Regions from separate parts of the Paenibacillus sp. 1781tsa1 genome, predicted to be linked through region 2. Evidence: riboswitches for the same ligand, from Rfam matches in the RefSeq annotation. Region 2 holds a riboswitch; the other holds the start of a gene.
The links. A riboswitch is a leader RNA that binds a small molecule or an ion and turns the genes downstream of it on or off. The one in region 2 is predicted to bind ZMP and ZTP.

Region 1: linked by a shared signal. The riboswitch ahead of NKT06_RS08350 (GNAT family N-acetyltransferase) and the one ahead of NKT06_RS28675 (TIGR01440 family protein) in region 2 are both predicted to bind ZMP and ZTP.

What each region holds. Positions count from the first base shown of each region.
Region 1 is NZ_JAMYWY010000001.1:1,846,228-1,852,007, reverse strand. It holds gene NKT06_RS08365 (SDR family NAD(P)-dependent oxidoreductase) at 1-691, opposite strand, end outside; gene NKT06_RS08360 (class I SAM-dependent methyltransferase) at 761-1,480, opposite strand; gene NKT06_RS08355 (VOC family protein) at 1,701-2,084, opposite strand; gene NKT06_RS08350 (GNAT family N-acetyltransferase) at 2,389-2,862, opposite strand; ZMP/ZTP riboswitch at 3,016-3,097, opposite strand; gene NKT06_RS08345 (GNAT family N-acetyltransferase) at 3,131-3,643, opposite strand; gene NKT06_RS08340 (YfiT family bacillithiol transferase) at 3,677-4,201, opposite strand; gene NKT06_RS08335 (GNAT family N-acetyltransferase) at 4,248-4,787, opposite strand; gene NKT06_RS08330 (hypothetical protein) at 4,787-5,335, opposite strand; gene NKT06_RS08325 (hypothetical protein) at 5,356-5,780, opposite strand, start outside.
Region 2 is NZ_JAMYWY010000001.1:6,386,365-6,392,144, forward strand. It holds gene NKT06_RS28670 (serine hydroxymethyltransferase) at 1-891, opposite strand, end outside; gene NKT06_RS28675 (TIGR01440 family protein) at 1,163-1,756, opposite strand; ZMP/ZTP riboswitch at 1,898-1,979, opposite strand; gene NKT06_RS28680 (low molecular weight protein arginine phosphatase) at 2,076-2,648, opposite strand; gene NKT06_RS28685 (manganese efflux pump MntP) at 2,707-3,267, opposite strand; gene NKT06_RS28690 (L-threonylcarbamoyladenylate synthase) at 3,462-4,700, opposite strand; gene spoIIR (stage II sporulation protein R) at 4,956-5,615, opposite strand.

The DNA of each region.
Region 1 (5,780 bases), 4.5 Mb from region 2:
ACTGCATCGCTACATCTCGTGGCGATCTTAATTGCCCTGCTTCATATACTTGATTGAACATGCCTGCAAGCGCAAACTCCTCTGCACTTTTGCCTCGTGCAGCAGCCTGTAACTCCGTATCGACCATCCCCGGATCAAAAGCAATGATCTCAACAGGGTTCTGTCGACCCGTTTGCTCCAAAGATACGCATTGGGTGAACATATTCATACCTGCCTTGGATGTACAGTACACTGCCATTGAAGGCGCGGGATAACTTCCCGAACCCGATGAGAGATTAACAATTTTACGTCTGGCGGACAGGTGATTGGTTTGTTGAATAAAAGATGAAGTCAATATCATTGGCGCTGCAAGACTGATGTTAAGACTCTGACTTATCTCTGCCGCACTGCATTGTTCTATGGGTCCTAGAGGCTCCAGCATCGCTGCATTATTAATGAGTCCAATGCAATCAGCTTCCTGAGTTGGGATTTGGTCCAATAGATATGTAACCACATCATCAATCCCGCTCAGGTCGGCTAGATCGTACTGAACATGATGGTAACGCCCGCTCCATTCCTCGCTTGATTCCAACTCGTCCGAATGCCCGCGTGAAATGCCATAGACCCATTCTCCCCTGGCTAACAACAACTCCGCGAGCTGTTTGCCAATTCCTTTGGATGTACCTGTAATGATAAAATACCTCTCTCCCATATTCCCCCGCCTTCTCTCGCTCAATGCGATATTGGTTAAACTTCAACCTATGACTTTATAAATCTATAACTAAACGCCCGGTTTCTTCCACATGGTCACCCACAAAATCGGTAATCCAAAACAATTCTCATCCTGGCTCATCGCCTTCATTGGGCGTAATTCCACGCATTCAAATGGATCTTGCAGTAAATAACGAAGCTTCTCCTCCGTGAACGCAAGACCACCTCGCATCGACTTCTCTTGATATACCTGCCAATCGTCCATGACGCTCTCCGGCCCACCTTGACCGCCAAAACCAGGAGCAAAACAAGTCATTCCAAAGTATCCTCCGGGCTTGAGCGCTTGGTGAATCATCTCTATGTAAGGAATCCGCTGATGAGGTAACAGATGGTGCAAACAACCTGAGTCGTAGACAAGATCATATTCTTGCTCCGGGGCCAGTTCGAACACGGAGCGACATTCAAAATGCACGTCCAGTTGCTCTTCTGTTGCCCTTTCCTTAGCCCAAGCAATAGCTGTCTCGGAAAGATCATAAGCATCTACCTGATATCCTTGGCGGGTTAAATACAACGCATTTCTGCCTGGGCCACAACCCAGTTCCAATGCCTTGCCGCCTGCCAGCAGACCTGCGTTCACATGCGCTACCAGATTCTCATCCGGTTTGTTAGGGAAAAAGGGGATGGGGCTGTCCCGATCCTCATAAAAAGGCTCCCAAAATTGCTTGGCAGATCTGAAGTCCGCATCGAGCATATCATATAGATCCTGTACACTTTTAATCGTCCTTTCCACAACCACATTCCTCCTTATACTCTCCATCCGAACCTTCATTTCCGACTATTCATTCCTCATCATTTTCATTAAGTCAGCCACACTCTATTATAACATTTTTACCCATTAATTCTCTATTTTTCTTGTGTTTTTCCACTCCAAAACAGAAGCTTTTTTCCAACAAAAAAACGACCGACATGAATGTCGATCGCTTACAACCGTAGCGGTTTTAAGTTGTAGCTTACTTCGCCCGTTCCAAGACTGCAAAGTAATTTCCTTCATTATCAGCAAAGTTGAAAACACGCCCGGTTGGCATCTCGACAATCTCTCCCACCGTTACATGTTTACCAGACAAGTCGGCATATAACTGATCCAGATTTTCGGTGAAGAACATTAACGAAGGTGTGCCCAGATTTACCCCCGCTGACATCCGTTCGACGAACTCTTTGTCATGGAGAATAATACTCGTCTGCGAATCTGGGGTGGGCGCAATCTCAATCCATCTCATACCCTCGTCCAGGTTTACTTCATCCACAATGTGGAATCCTGCAACTTCCGTCCAAAATGCCAATGATTCATCCTGATTGTTGACATACAACATAATTTGGCCGACTTTGCTAAACATGCATCATTCACTCCTCTGATCATCTAATCTCTCAACATCCTGCTTATCATTCCTCAAATTCCAATAGAGTATAACATGCAAGACGGCTTTTTCATTATCTTTTTTTGGAAGTACACTACACTTAAACTGAAGTAAACTTTTATGCTTCCACTACTTAAACACTGCTCTGATCGAAGTTTCTGATCAGACCGATGTAGCGATCCTACTTTGGAGAATGGAAGCTTCCCCTCCACTATACAGATAGGTTAAATTAGCTTAACAAATCAAGATCAGATTTTGAGTGAAGTGGATTACTTGAAGTTACTTATAGTGTTTTGACAAGAGCCAGCCTATGGAACCCCGAGGTATAATAGTTCATATCAACACCTTCCTTTTGAAAATTCATTCGTTCATAAAATACGAGCGCTGCTTCATTTTCTGCATGATCAAGTGTGTAAAGCATGATATCACTACATCCAAATTTAGCTATTTTCATACATATTTCAGTAATTAGTGTACGGGCTACACCCTGTCGAAGGTGTGATTTACATGTAACAACGCCAACAATTTCATATCGGTTAACCGTAGGCTGAAAGATATAACCAGCATGACCTATCACAACATCTGCTTCGTCAACCATGACATAATAAGCACTGATCCGTTCATCCTTCATATTTAAAAATAAATCCCAGCGCGCAGGATACTGTTCGCGTATAAACGGAGGGAATTGAAAATCATGATCCGTCATCATTTTCAGCACTGCTGGCTGATCAATCGTTTGAAAAAGACGAATAGTCATCTTTCCACCCCCTCCCCTTAAAGATCACAGCTTCATAAAATCCAGCCAAATCCATACTTGTCATTCGATCAAATAAAGCAAACGCCATTTTCATTGCCGCCACCAGTCCTTTCGTACCCGAATAATAAATAAAGTGTTTGATCAAAAGATCAAACACTTTGCCCAGGCGTACGGCATATAATATATGTGCTTCCTCGTGGTTCACTCCACGTTTACGCCAGTCACACACAATCGATATTTAACAACCAGTACACATGACTCACACTTATTACATGCCTTTTAATTTCTTCGTAAGATAAAGCACAACATCGTCGTCCATAACTGTTTCTTCACCTGGCTGAATGTAATGATCGTGTCTGTGGACACCATGACCGTCCGGTATATATCCGCGATGGGCATATAAAATTTGCGCTTTGCCATAATCGGAAAACACACCTACACCAATGCCTGCTACATCCGTTCGTTCCGAAATAACTTCCTCTGCTCGTTCCATCAACCGTGAACCAATACCTTGGCGCTGGAACTTGATCAGCACATTGAAATCGTTAATTTCGGGAATGCCTTGTTCCCTGAAAGACGGGTATTTGGACTGCCACAATACATTCACGTACCCAGCAAATTCTCCATTCAACTCGGCTACCAAGGTTACACGGTCCCCATTCTGTTGTTCAGCCAAGTAATGAAGATACTGCTCAGCGTATCTCCCCCACCCCTGCTCCTGAAACGCCTTTGATATGGTTACAGGATCACTCTCATTTAATAATCTGATATGTACAGTCATTAATGATTCTCCTTAATAAGATATTTTGCCTAACTATATTCCCAGTCGATCTCGAAGCGATGTGATATGCGCAACATGGTGTTTGCCATGCCACGCATACATGCCCAGATTATAATCCAGTCTCGTTGTTTCTTGCGATGAGGGATGATAGAATTGTTTGGCATAATCTGCATCTGTTAATGCGTTTAACAGAAACACCCAACGACGATGAAGTGCATCCAGAATCTGAAGCGAGAACTCAACATCCAGGTCCCTTGAATCACTCAGTTCAGCCCAACGCTCTTCATAATATGGTCGAATCGTAGGTGTATCCTCTGTCAGTGCCAATTTGAAACGAATCATACTGTTCATATGGCTGTCTGCCATGTGGTGAATGACCTGTTTGAGCATCCATCCGCCTTCTCGATAGGGCAGACTTAATTGCTCTTCACTCAGTCCCTTTACCGCTTCTCGCGCGTGCTCAGGCAACTCAGCAATGTCCTGAATCCACTTCTCCCGCTGTGCCAAGGTAACTTCACCTGTGTGTACAAATGGTCCTATCGGAAATCGTTCGTCCATCTATTATTCCTCCTTGTTTGTATGATTCAAAATAACTTTTAATTATCTAAGGAGCATATTCCATGAGCCAGCAGTCTCTCATCTGTCCTTCATGCTGCTCATGTTTCTCCAACAGCTTAATCCTTTGAAAACCACATTTCTCATAACAGGATATCGCTCGCAAGTTCCAGGATTGAGGGTCCATAACCACTTTACGGGCTTCTTTTTCATGAGTCAGATAAGCCAGCATGGATTGCACCAGCAATGTTCCGATACCTTTGTTCCAATAATCTATCTCACCAATAAACTGATCCGTTCCATAGATGATCTCATCCGTGTCTCCATAACCATACTCCGTTCGTTCTTCTTCCTCAAGCTCATAGAACTGAATGTATCCAATCGGATGTCCTCCATACTCAACGATACAACGGGTAGCATCATCATCCTGATTGTAAAAATGTTCTCTTACCTGCTCCAGATCATGCGGCCGATCACGGCCTTCATAGTATTGAAGGACTTCCGGGTCAGTCAGCCACTTCACCAGCTGGTGTTCATCTTCTGTTTCCAAGAAACGTACGGTGATTCCGTTTGATTCATATACTCTCATCACTCTGCATACTCCTTAATGATCTCCAGATTTTCACCCGTAACCCAACTTAGATCCTTCCCCAACAACTGCTCGTTGTGAACATAATACACCATGGGATTCTTTAGCGGTTGAGTCGTTCCATCCAAGGATCTGAGCGTAAATCGCAACTTGTAACTCCCTAACTCATCAGGTATCGCAAATCCTATCAGATTATCAGCTGATTTCCTCGTTTTCCCCTGGCCCTTCAGATACTTTTCCAGAATGACTTGATCAAAATAGGAGCTGCCAACAGACGAAGGCATGTACCACGCATCATCTAGTTCATCCGTGAATGTGACCCCTCCCCAGCCCGGGACAACGGGATACACCATATGTTGATCCTGGTCTTCTCTTTTTCGCGTTATCTCTAACTCTACCTCCACTGCATCTGTATCAATCTGTCTGATTGTCCCTGCCATCACAACATCCTTGGCATTCACACTTGGAATAACATAGCTGTAGATGAGCAGAGTCACCAAAAAAATGATCGTTATTCCCGTAATCCAAAATATTGTTCTTTTACGCATCTGCCTGATCCTCCGTCTGGTTAATCATACTTCTGGAGCAGCTCCTTCTCTGTTACAGATTGAGTTACCCTATCCAACTCAGGTGATGCCATCCAATCACTGAATGTATTTAATCCATGTTTGATTGTATGGATCGTGCTATGTGCAGACATGTATATATTGTGGTGGACTCCAGGTTGGACAATCATATGCTCTCCTTCACGCATCACTCGAATGGAAAACACCTGATCGTCTCCATAACTGGCATAAGCAATCCATCCGGATTGCACCACATAAAACTCCGTTAGACTGATATGTACATGACTGTTTTGCCATGCTCCCTGGGAAGAAGCAACGGTTCTACAATAATAACTGCCATCTTCTGATATCATTTTATATTTCTGTTCCCCGTTCGCCATCTGCTCAAAGCTGGTTTTGACACCAGTCTCACCATATTTCTGTTCTG
Region 2 (5,780 bases):
GATCAGTGTTTCAGCCAGAACCTGTGCGTTTTTCACAACGTTCTGTGCATATGTTTTGAATTCTGGTTGCAAAGCTTCTCCGAATGCTACCGCTTTGGAAGCAATCACGTGCATCAGAGGGCCACCTTGGGAACCCGGGAATACCGCTTTATCAATCGCTGCTGCCCACGCTTTGCGGCACAGAATCATACCACCACGAGGTCCACGCAGCGTTTTGTGTGTTGTTGTTGTTACGAAATGCGCATGTGGAACCGGGTTTGGATGCAGACCAGCAGCAACGAGTCCCGCGATGTGAGCCATATCCACCATGAACAAAGCACCTACATCATTGGCGATGGAAGCCAGCTTTTCAAAATCAATGGTACGCGGATATGCACTTGCACCTGCAACGATCAGACGAGGGCGGTGTTTGAAAGCCGCTTTGCGTACTTCATCATAATCAATCAGGAATGTATCTTCCTGTACGCCGTATGCTACAAAGTTGTACAGCAAACCGGAAGCATTAACCGGGCTACCGTGCGTGAGGTGTCCACCATGGGCAAGGTTCATACCAAGTACAGTATCACCAGGTTTCAACGCTGCAAGATATACTGCCATGTTCGCTTGTGCTCCGGAGTGAGGTTGAACATTCACGTGTTCTGCTCCGAACAATTCTTTGGCACGATCACGCGCAATGTCTTCAACAACGTCCACATGCTCACAACCACCATAGTAACGTTTGCCTGGATATCCTTCAGCGTACTTATTGGTCAGAACAGATCCCAATGCTTCGATTACTGCTTCACTTACAATGTTTTCGGATGCAATCAGTTCGATGTTGTTCTGTTGACGTTTCAGTTCAAGATTCATCGCTTCCAGTACTGCCGGGTCATTCTTGCGCAATTGTTCCATGATTAAATTCCTCCCAGGTATAAGTGAAGTTATAAAGCGAAACTACAGTGGTTACATTCCTGACTTCGATTGCATCACCATCTTCCGATCGCTGTTATCCCCGGATTTTTCTGAACTCACTTATAATAAGGGGAAAATCCGGGGATAGCGTATGCTTCCGATGTAGCTTTCCTTCGGAAAGCTTTCAGGCGAACGCTTCGCTTCTTCAGATTGGTGTTGCACTCTCCGTTTTCGTGTAAAGTATAATTTAGCTTTATATTGGTTGAAGATATCAGTCACAAAATGATGAATCTGGTTGTTCTTCCATACGATACACCGCTCGTTCGCCGCCAATCAACTTCGGACGAGTAAGCGCCGTGGTCACGCGGGCATCTCCAACATAGCGGAGCGCTGTACGAAAGGGTACGGCTACATGCCGGAGATGCATGCCAATCATCGTTTCCCCAATGTCCATTCCCGCATGGGCCTGCACATATTCAGCCAGGCATGGATCGGTCAGCGAACGATATGCTGCGGATGCCATTGAACCTCCGGCCTTGGGCACGGGTACTGCACCAACCTCGGTCAATCCAAGTCGAGTAAGCACAGAACGTTCCATGACCAACGCACGGTTCAGATGCTCACAACACTGGAATACCGTGTCAAAACCGAATTCCTCCTGCACCTCGCGTATCCCCGCAAGAAGCTGCTGCGCCACTTCAATGGCACCGCTCGTACCAATCCGCGCACCTGCAACTTCACTTGTGCTTGTACCGATCACAACGATCTGTCCAGGCCCAAGCTGTCCGGCAAGCGCCAGTTCATGCAGAATGGATGCGGTCTGTTCCTGCAATCCGGCTTGTTCTGAATCTAACTCTATAGTCATCCTATCATCGCCTCCCGATAAAATCATGCCCGCTGTCTCTTGGCTGTCCTTCGTATTCTTGCACGGCATCTCAGGTACTATTATAGCGAATAATCAGATGAAAGACGAAAAAAAGAGCAGTCTGCGGGTAACGCAGAATTGCTCTTTTGCCCAGGCGACCGGCCGTTTGTTCCGGTGCTCCATCGTGGTTATGCCCACTTCGTCGCCAGTTACACCGGATCCCTGTTTTCCCCTTCATCATAAAACAACCCGCGGCTAAAATCAACGGTTAATTTACATCACGCGTCCTGTTTCTATAACCTGCCCCGTAGGATCAGAATTATCCCAGCTTATCCAAAAGCCGGTCCAATGCCGTCCGAATCTCGGCCGCAGCGATATTATAATCATCACGACTGCCTCCAAAAGGATCGGAGATGTCGAAACTTGGAATGCGTTGTCTGATCTCAATGGCTCGCTCGCGCTCTGATGCCAGAATCTCTTGACCAAGGGCACGTTTCATCTCCAGCGTTGCAAACAGGCTGTCCAACTCCTGAACATCTCTTAATACCTGCTTGTCGTCCTCCACATACTCTTTTAATGTATAGGTTTTGTGAACGGAGTCGGGAAATACCTGCATGACATGCTGCTTATGACTCCGCGTTAGTGTAAGAACCAGATCGGCCCAACCGACCAGGTTAGCGCTAAGCTGTGTGGAATGAGGCGGACCTTCAACGTTATGATCTCTTAAAACCGCTTCCGCATGACGGGAGATCGGCATACCCGACGTAGCTGCTACACCTGCGGAACGGACTTCTACCTGAATGCCGCGCTCCGATGCCAACTTTCGCAAAAGCCCCTCTGCCATGGGGCTGCGGCACGTATTGCCTGTACATACGAATAAAATATGTTTCATTGTGTTAGCCTCCCCATTTTACATATGATGCGAATGATATGATGTCTCACGTTTTATTTTAAAATATAAACAAAAGTCCAAACGCAAGCAAGATTGCGCCACCAATGGCCTCACCGTAATCCCCAAGATTCTGACTCACCCGACGGCCTAATAGCAGACCCATAACCGACATCACCCCGCCACATACACCAAAGGCAAGTACGGTCAAGATTAGATTACTGCTAAACATCCCTAAGGAAACGCCAACGGAGAACGAATCCACACTTACGCTGAGGGAGAACAAAATAACGCCGAGCAGGGAACGGTGGTCCACCAGCTTGGTATCACCTTCACGGAATGCATTCAGAATCATATGACCACCCAGCAGAATAAGTAATCCACCTGCTGCATACGTCGTAATGTCACCGAGCAGCGAGCTGACGTATTTGCCCATATACATGCCGATGAGCGGCATGATGATATGAAATAGCGCCGTTACTGTACTGATCCGCAATACATCCCTCAGCCGAATGCCCTTCATGCCAATTCCGATTCCGAGCGAAAACGCATCGAGGCCAAGCGCAACAGCCATGATCAAAATGGTTACCAACTGCCCTACATGGGCAGACACATCCCACATCCCCATACCCCCAAGTCACGTAAAGGTTCTTGTACACGATATGCGGACAAGGACCTAAACATGACCGATGAAAGGTAAACGTTGCGTATCTACTCCATATCCATGATGCATAAGGGCAGGTGGATACGATGTTTTAATTGATTTTGTTATGGAAAAAAGTTAAGTGGCTCTCCTGACTGTATGATCAGGAGAGATTAGAAGGGCTGTGGGTCGCCAACTTGGATGAGTTGGTTACCCGCGGCCTTGAGCAGCCGATTCATGACGGCTGCTCCCAGCCCTTCGCGTGAGCAGGCTTCAGCCACAATATATGTGGCGCCTTGCTCATCGCAACTGCGCAGCGCGGCGTATAGCCGGCGCGCCGCTTCTTCCAGCTCGCTGGCGTCACCCAGCGAGAACACGGCATCGGCGCGGTACTGCTCCGCGTGCTCGGCGAACGCCAGCACGGCGGTGCGCTCTCCGCGCTGCGCCGCCTCTGCGAGGGCGGCGCTGGTCCAGGCCGCCACCGCTGTGGGCGGCCCCTCCACCACGCACAGCGCCCCTGCGGGTGCGTAGTGCGTGTACTTCATGCCCGGCGAGCGCGGCGCCGGGCTTCCCACGCCATCGGCCCCCTCCGCGAGTAGCGCGGGGTCCGTGGCGACACGGGCGGCAACGGCGGACAGTTGTTCCGCCGTAATGCCGCCAGGGCGCAGGATGGTGACGGTACCGTCGTCACCGACCTGCACCACCGTGGACTCGACGCCCACCCCGGTGGGGCCGCCGTCCACGATGCCGCCGATGCGGCCATCCAGATCCTCGCGCACATGAGACGCGAGTGTCGGACTTGGCCGCCCGGAGCGGTTGGCGCTTGGCGCAGCCACAGGGCATGCCGCCGCCGCGATCAACTGCAAGGCCACCGGATGGTCCGGCATGCGCACGGCCACCGTGTCCAGACCAGCGGTGACACGCGGAGACACCGCCCCCGGCCTAACCGGCAGCACCAGCGTCAGCGGTCCCGGCCAGAAGGCCGCCATCAGCGCTTCGGCTGTCTCATTCACTTCCGTGACCAGAGCGTCCAACTGGTCCCGATGCGCGATATGCACAATCAGTGGATTGTCGGAAGGTCGGCCTTTGGCGACAAATACAGCCTCCACGGCTGCCGTGCTACGCGCATCCGCACCCAGGCCGTAGACCGTTTCGGTCGGAAAGGCCACCGTCTGACCTTGACGAAGGCAGGCTGCGGCAGCCTGCAAGTCGTCGAGCGCCCTTTGATGGGCGCTCCCCTTTTTCACATCCGTTAATTCAATATTACCCAATCCATGATCATCCTCATTGTTCAATAAAACGCGCACATCCCAATTGACTGTGACCATCTCTGCTGGAGTTCCCTTGTCATGAACCTCCATGTCATTTCCCATTTCTGAGGTGGATTGCACTTGCTCATTCTCTCTATTCATATATCCATCATTCCTAAACATCATAATAGGTTACTTGTGCACGTGAGAAAAACACCTCACACTCCATACACATCTTTGTTCACTTCGCTTCATACTCCATATTCAATATAAGTAATTATAACATACCTGTCCCGCCTCGGATGCCCTTCATACTTCGCTCCACGCATGAGTCTTACTGTAGCTTCAACGCCAATTCATATCAAAAGGGCAGCTCCCTGAATTGAAGCCACCCTTATGTATAGTATAAATGTGTTGTTATGCGAATAATCCAGTGACCCAACTCCACAGTTTCACAGCCATATCCCACAGAAAGAATCTCGCCTCCGGTGTCTCTCCCTGCACAGATGCATCTACATCTCCAGGTTCAGCCGCTGCGGCTGATACGTTTGAAGGTTTCGCCAGTGCATCCCCGGTTCCTGCATCAATGAAGCACAGCGGCGGGAACAACACACACCACCAGTTCTGACCTTTGCCTTCGCCCAGCGTGATTCGAACCGCTTCATAATCCCCGGCAGGATACACGGTGCCTCCATATAGCTTGGTTGGGAACGGAACAGAACCCAATTCCACCTGATACTCATACTTCAAACCGCGACTGGCCAGCTCTTCTCCTACTCTATTTTCAATCTCGGACAAATGCTCACGAATGACATGGCGCGCTTCATCCAGACTTTGCGGATTCTCCAGTTCGCCTACCCACTCGCCCATCTGAGCAACGACAGCATCCCGAATCTCGCGTTTCACCAATTGATCTCCCGGTGCATCCGAGTTTGCTAGAATACGCAAGCGGATCGATTGTTCAGGAATCGCTGTGGCCGCCACAGCTGCATCCGTTTTCTGACCTTCCCACATCATGATCATCATCATAAGACATACAATAATAAGTCCAATTTGCTTTACAATTCGTCTGTTCATTCCGTTCTCCCCCTCGGCTCTCTGATCACGCGACCTGCAACTCTCTCATGTCTATCAGTATGTCCGGAAGAGACGGAAATAAACCTATCATTTGCAATAAATCTACTAGAGTTTATTCAAAAAGTTTGCTTTTAATTACGAAGGATGCCTAGCTGCATCATCAAC